2 regions of the Janthinobacterium kochi genome follow, and region 1 is predicted to be linked to the other one. Evidence: predicted binding sites of a transcription regulator. Region 1 holds the regulator's gene; the other holds the start of a gene.
The links. Region 1 encodes FNR, which switches genes on or off when oxygen is low (the NO sensors DNR and NnrR bind a similar motif). Its sites were predicted from a motif close to TTGATNNNNATCAA; they were not measured.
Positions count from the first base shown of each region.

Region 2: the regulator FNR is predicted to act here: its motif matches at 1,878-1,891, upstream of ACQ4WL_RS07000 (universal stress protein).

Region 1 covers NZ_JBNYXO010000018.1:64,510-67,921, forward strand. Annotated here, with positions in the region: gene ccoG (cytochrome c oxidase accessory protein CcoG) at 1-1,147, shown strand, start outside; gene ACQ4WL_RS25635 (FixH family protein) at 1,202-1,726, shown strand; gene fnr (fumarate/nitrate reduction transcriptional regulator Fnr) at 1,730-2,488, opposite strand; gene ACQ4WL_RS25645 (response regulator) at 2,728-3,412, shown strand, end outside.
Region 2 covers NZ_JBNYXO010000002.1:587,186-590,597, forward strand. Annotated here, with positions in the region: gene ACQ4WL_RS06985 (GNAT family N-acetyltransferase) at 11-427, shown strand; gene ACQ4WL_RS06990 (M56 family metallopeptidase) at 435-1,181, shown strand; gene ACQ4WL_RS06995 (hypothetical protein) at 1,246-1,746, shown strand; gene ACQ4WL_RS07000 (universal stress protein) at 2,056-2,916, shown strand; gene ACQ4WL_RS07005 (NADP-dependent malic enzyme) at 2,973-3,412, opposite strand, start outside.

The sequences.
Region 1 (3,412 bases):
CCTGCTGATCATCTGTGCGTATTTGTTGTTCCTCGTCACGGCCATTGCCGGGCGGGTGTGGTGCGGGTTCTCTTGCCCGCAAACGGTATACACGGAAATCTTCCTGTGGGTCGAACGCAGAATCGAGGGTACGCGCAGCGCGCGCATGGCCCTCGACAAGCAGGGACCCTCCGTGCGCAAGGCCTTCAAGAAAACGGCCAAGCACCTGGCATGGGGCGGCATCGCCCTGTGGACGGGCTTTACCTTTGTCGGCTACTTCACGCCGATCAAGGAACTGGCGCACTCGGTGACCACCCTCAATTTCGGTCCCTGGGAATGGTTCTGGGTCTTGTTCTACAGCCTGGCAACCTACGGCAACGCGGGCTGGCTGCGCGAGCAGGTGTGCAAATACATGTGCCCCTACGCGCGCTTCCAGAGCGCCATGTTCGACCAGGACACCCTGATCATCACCTACGATGCCAAGCGCGGCGAACCGCGTGGCGCCATCAGCAAGAAGGCTGGCAACAACGACAAGCTGGGCGACTGCATCGACTGCACCCTGTGCGTGCAGGTGTGTCCGACTGGCATCGATATCCGCAACGGCCTGCAGTATGAATGCATCGGCTGCGCCGCCTGCGTCGATGCCTGCAATACCGTGATGGACAAGGTCGAACGGCCGCGGGGACTGGTACGCTACAGTACCGACCATGCGATGGAAAACAACTTCAATTCGAAGCAGATCCGCCAGCGCGCCATGCGCCCGCGCGTGCTGATCTACACTTCCATCCTGGCCTTGATCATCATCGCCGTGTGTACCTCGCTGGCCCTGCGCACGCCCCTGAAAATGGACGTGATCCGCGACCGCGGTTCGATGGGACGCGAAGTGGAAGACGGCATGATCGAAAACGTCTACCGCCTGCAGATCATGAACACCTCGGAGCAAAGCCAGCATTTTAAAATCAGTGTCTCCGGCTTGCCGGGCCTGACCTTGCTGACGCGCGAAGAAGTGATGTTGCAGCCGACGGAAACGCTGGGTTGGCCGATCCGCCTGCGCGTGCCGCACGGGGTCGGCGAAAAGGGCTCGAACAAGATTGCGATCGAATTGCACTCGCTGGACGACCCATCGCTGCATGTGCGTGAAAGCGCGGTATTCATCGTGCCGCGCTAATGTAGGAAGGCCAGTCCCCGGATGGGGATTGGCCGATTAAACAGGAGAAATATCATGTCCGACAGTCTCAAGCTGCAAGCCCCCGTTGCCCCGTGGTACAAGCATCGCTGGCCCTGGCTGCTGATGATCGGTCCCGGCCTGTCCGTGGTCGTCGGCAGCTTCATGGGCTATATCGCGTTTACGCAGCCTGATGCGCTGGTGGTGGGCGACTATTACAAGCAGGGCAAGGCGATCAACCAGGATTTGAAGCGCGACACGATCGCCAGCAACCTGGCCATGGATACGAGCCTGTCGTACGACGTTGCTGCAGCGCGCCTCAGTGGTTCCGTGCACAGCTTCGGCAAGGCTTACCAGGGTCCGCTGCAGCTGCATCTGGCGCATGCGACCTTGCCGGAAAAAGATATCAAGCTGCTGGTGCAGCCCGATGCGGCCGGCAACTTCTCGGTAGCGCTGCCGATGCTCGAGCGCAGCCGCTGGCAAGTGCTGGTGGAAAACGACAAACGCGAGTGGCGCCTGTCCGGCATCTGGACCTGGCCGCTGCAGCGCAGCATCGCGCTGCACGCCGATGAGGAACTGTAAGCCTTATTTGCAGACGTCGGTGCCGGCCGTGATAGCTTTTAACTTGGCCGGCTGCAGGATTTCAATTTCACGGTTCGACACGCGCAGCCAGCCTTCCTTCTTGAATTTCGACAATAAACGGCTGACGCTTTCGATGGTCAGGCCCAGGTAGTTGCCGATTTCCTCGCGCGACATGCGCAGCTGAAATTTGCTGGCCGAATAGCCGCGTGCTTCATAGCGCGAGGCCAGGTTGACGATAAAGGCGGCAAAACGCTGCGTCGCCTGCATATTGCCCAGCAACAGCATCACGCTTTGCTCGCGCGTGATTTCCTGGCTCATCATGCGGTGGAAATGGCGCAGCAGGGTCGGCATATTGCCCAGCAATTGTTCCAGACTGGAAAACGGAATTTCACACACTTCGCTGTCTTCCAGCGCCACCGCATTACAGTGGTGGCGGTCGGCGCTGATGGCGTCCATGCCCAGCAGTTCGCCGGCCATCTGGAAACCCGTCACCTGCTCCTCGCCGCCCGGATTGATCTGGTACGTCTTGAAGTGCCCCAGGCGGATCGCGTACAGGTTCTGGAACGAGTCGCCGATGCGGAACAGCGAGGCGCCGCGCACGATCTTGCGGCGGCGGCCGATGATCTGGTCCAGCCTGTCCATGTCGCCCACATCGAGGCCCATCGGCAAGCACAATTGATGCATGCTGCAGGTCGAGCATCGCGCACGCAACGCTTCCACGGTCACTGTGGGCAAGGTGGGAGTGAGTAGCGCTTCAGTCATGTCGGTACCTTTTAGAAAATGCAATAACGAGTTTACTGCATACAGAGTTGCCGTGTGCCAATTTCACCGCAATTACGCTGAATAAACCACGTTCTGACTTTAATTATATGGCAACATCGTCAAATGCCCATGCGGGGAGGGCAATATGCGCGGCGCCGCTTGCCAAGTTGATGTATTGATAGGAAAATTCCTGACAGCATTATCTGCCGCCTGTGCCGCCCGGTACTGAAAAGGAAATCATGAAGCCTCTCGGCATTAAAGCAAAAGTCGCGCTGGCCACCAGCCTGACCTCGATCGCCATGATCGCGCTGGTCACCATGATACAGGTGCAGCACATGCGCGCCGACTTCACCAGAGTACTGCTGAGCCAGCAATCGTCCCTGATCACCCGCACCGCTGCCGAGCTCGACGACAAGCTGGACATGCTGCTGCAGATCGTCACGCTGACGGCCAGGCAGCAGCCGCCGGAATTGATCGCCCAGCCCGCCCAATTGCGCGAATATTATGCGCGCCGCTCGATGCTGGTGCTGTTCGATGACGTGCTGGTGCTCGATGCGCATGGCGCCATCGTGGCCGACATGCCGCAGGTGGCAGGGCGCATCGGCATCAACGTCGCCGAGCGCGAGTACTTCCAGACCGTGCTGCGCACGCGCCAGCCCATGATCACCGAACCGATGCTGGGCAAGTCGAGCGGCATGCCCATCGTGCAGATGGTGGCGCCCGTGCTGGCCGCCGATGGCCAGGTGGCCGGTGTGGTGATAGGCGTGCTGCGCCTGTACAAGGACAACCTGCTGGGCCGCCTGCGCTCGGAAAAGATCAGCAAGAGCGGCTATTACTTCATCCTCACGCGCGGCGCGGTGCCGCGCTATGTGCTGCACCCCGATACCCGCCGTTTGCTGCAGCCGCGCCAGCCGAACGCCAACC
Region 2 (3,412 bases), on a different contig from region 1:
GGAGAGCGCCTTGACCGCAGCATCGCCCTACACCATCCTTCTGGCCAATCCCGCCATCGCCACCTACCAGCAGCTGCGCGTTGCCGCCGGCCTGAGCGCGAAAAGCACGGAAGCGGCGGCCAAGGGCTTGCCACATTCCCTGTTTGCCGTGCAAGTGCTGTACGGCGACGCCGTGGTGGGCATGGGCAGGGTCATCGGCGATGGCGGCTGCTTCTTCCAGGTGGTCGATATCGCCGTGCTGCCAGCCCACCAGGGCAAGGGTTTGGGCAAGCTGATCATGCGCGAGATCATGCAATTCATCGAGACGGAGGTGCCGCAAAGCGCGTATGTCAGTCTGATCGCCGATGGCCAGGCGCAAGACCTGTATGCGCAATTCGGTTTCAGGCACACGGCGCCCGCCTCGGTCGGCATGGCGCTGAAACGCTAGGCGTACGATGCCGGCCTGGCTGCTATCGACCATGGCACTGGCGCTGCTGCTGTCGGCCGGTGCCTGGTGCGCCGAGCGCCTGCTGCAGCGGCGCGGGCGCACGACGCGCTGGCTGTGGCTGGCGGCCATCGCCGCGTCCGTCATCTTGCCCCTGGCATGGCTGCCCGGCGTGCTGGCGGTCATGCCGGCAGAACAGTCGCAGCTGAAACTGGGCTGGTTTGTCTTGTCCAGCGGCATGCTGCTGCTATTGGCGCTGCGCAGCGTCTGGCTGCTGTCGCACCAGCGCCGCTGGCAAAAGACCACCTTGCTGGGTACGCCCGTGTACTTGAGCGGCGGCATCGGTCCCTGCGTGGCGGGGCTGCTGCGGCCGTGCATCGTGATGCCCGTCTGGCTGCAACTGATTCCACCCCAGCAGCAGGCGCTGCTGCTGGCGCACGCGCAATGCCGGCTGGCCGCGCGCGACCCGCAATGGCTGGCCCTGGCGCACGCCTGGATTATTCTCATGCCGTGGAACCTGCCCCTGTGGTGGCAGCTGCACCGGCTGCGCTTTGCCATCGAGGTCGATTGCGACGCGCGCATGCTGGCGCACGGCCACGCGCTGCGCGAGTATGCCATCGTCCTGCGCCGTCACGGCCAGTATTATTCGGGGCTGACGGGCGCCGCGCCCATCGTGCTGAGCGACCCGCGCACACTGCGCCGGCGCCGCCATCTGATGGCCAGATTTACCCGGAACCAGGCCGCGAACTTGCTATAGTAGCGGCAACGCAGCGCAGCGCGCCCGCGCTCCCGCCTCCCCCCTTAGAAATCAGAGAGATACCATGCTTTACCTGCTTGCCATCGTGATCGTCATCGCCCTGCTGTACTACGTCTTCAGCGGCCGCACGCCCGCCCAGCCGCTGCACAAGCCGCTCATGTCCGTGCGCCAGTACGTGCCGGCGATCCCTGCCGGCGCACCGGCGCACCACTGGAACGATGCGGGGCGCTTTGCATCGGAAGTGGAAAACGAATCGATGTACCAGAGCGCCATCGCCAAGCTGGCCGGCGAGCATGGCCCGGGCAACGCGGAAGAAAAATGCCTGGCCCTGCTCGTCTGCGACGATGCCAATCCGTTCCAGGACAAGGCCATCGCCGTCTTCATCGATGGCCAGCTGGTGGGCTACCTGTCGCACAACGATGCCCTGCGCCTGCGCCGCAACCTGGGCCGCATGGACCTGGTGGGCCAGCTGACCTCGTGCGACGCCGTCATCCGCGGCGGCGGCCTGTGGAATGGCAAGCGCCTGTCGTATGCCGTGTGGCTGGACTTGCAGCCCTACAATTAAGTGAACTCCCGCCACGGCCAGCGTTGTTGCGTCACACAAAGAAGTGCCGACACGATGCTGCCGACACCGATGCAGACCACTGGGAGGGCAAGGAGTTCAAGACCATTATCGCTGGCTGCACGGCGAGCATATTGATGCATATCAAGCAGATCTGCAGTTTCTGGCGACGGCCTTGCAAATGACCATGGCCTGTCTCTTTTTGACCCATATCAAGTCCAGCAAAAGAAAACCGCCGCCTGACACGGCAATGCTGGACTTGCCCGTGTTGCCGTTCTAGCCTTGTTGACATCCTGACTAGCGAATGACACCATGGCTTACAAATCCATACTCGTCCACGCCGACCTGTCGCGCCATGCGCCCCAGCGCATCGCCATCGCCGCGCGGCTGGCGCACGCGCACCAGGCGCACCTGATTGGCGCCGCCATGACGGGCGTATCGCGCTTTTACCTGGAAAACAACCGCGGCATGCGCGGCGCGGCCGTGGCGGCGCAGATTTCGGCGCTGCACGGGCAAGCCCAGGCGGCGCTGGATCAGTTCGAAACGCTGGCGCGCCAGGCCGGCGCCGTCTCGCTGGAACGGCGCCTGATCGAGGATGACGAGGATGGCGGCATGGCCGTGAGCGCCCGCTACAGCGACTTGACAGTGCTCAGCCAGCACGACGACAGCGAAGCGCTGCCCGGCGCCATGAGCGACCTGGTGCCGTATGTGATGCTGAACGCGGCCCGCCCCGTGCTGATCGTGCCGCGCAGCGGACAATTCGCGCAGGTGGGCACGCAGGCAGACACGCTGGCAGACAACACGGTGGTGGTGGCCTGGGATGGCAGCATGGAAGCGACGCGCGCCATCGGCCACGCCCTGCCCCTGCTGCGCGCGGCGCGCCTGGTGGTGCTGGCCCTGCTGCACCCGCCGGCCGGCCATGCGCAGCCGGCCCGCCATCCGGGCGCCGACATCGCCGCCTACCTGAGCCGCCACGGCGTGCCCGTCGAGGTGCGCCAAACCATCACTACGGGCGACATCGGCGCAGCGCTGCTGGGCATGGCCGCCGAAGTGCATGCCGGCCTGCTGGTGATGGGCGGCTACGGCCACGCGCGCTTCCGCGAAATCCTGCTGGGCGGCGTGACGGAAACGGTGCTGCGCCAGATGACATTACCCGTGCTGATGGCGCACTGATGTAAAAAAGCCGCGCCCCCCTTGCGGATGGCGCGGCTTTCAGGAAGTGCTAACGATCACACCTTGCGTTGCGCGACGGCATCAACGACACAGAGTGCCGTCATGTTGACGATGCGGCGCACGGTGGCCGATGGGGTCAAAATGTGCACGGGCTTGGCGCAGCCGAGCAGGATCGGACCCACGGCAACGCCGTTGCCGGCCGCTACTTTCACCAGATTGTAGGCGATGTTGGCCGATTCGATGTTCGGCATGACGAGCAGGTTGGCGTCGTTCTTCAGTGCCGAATGGGGCATGATTTTTTGACGCAGCTTGCTGTCGAGGGCCGTATCGCCGTGCATTTCGCCGTCGATTTCCAGGTCCGGCGCGCGTTCCTTGATGATGGCCAGGGCGGCGCGCATCTTTTGCGCCGAGGCGCTGTCGCTGGAACCGAAGTTCGAGTGCGACAGCAGGGCCGCGCGCGGCGACAGGCCGAAGCGCGTCATTTCCTCTGCAGCCA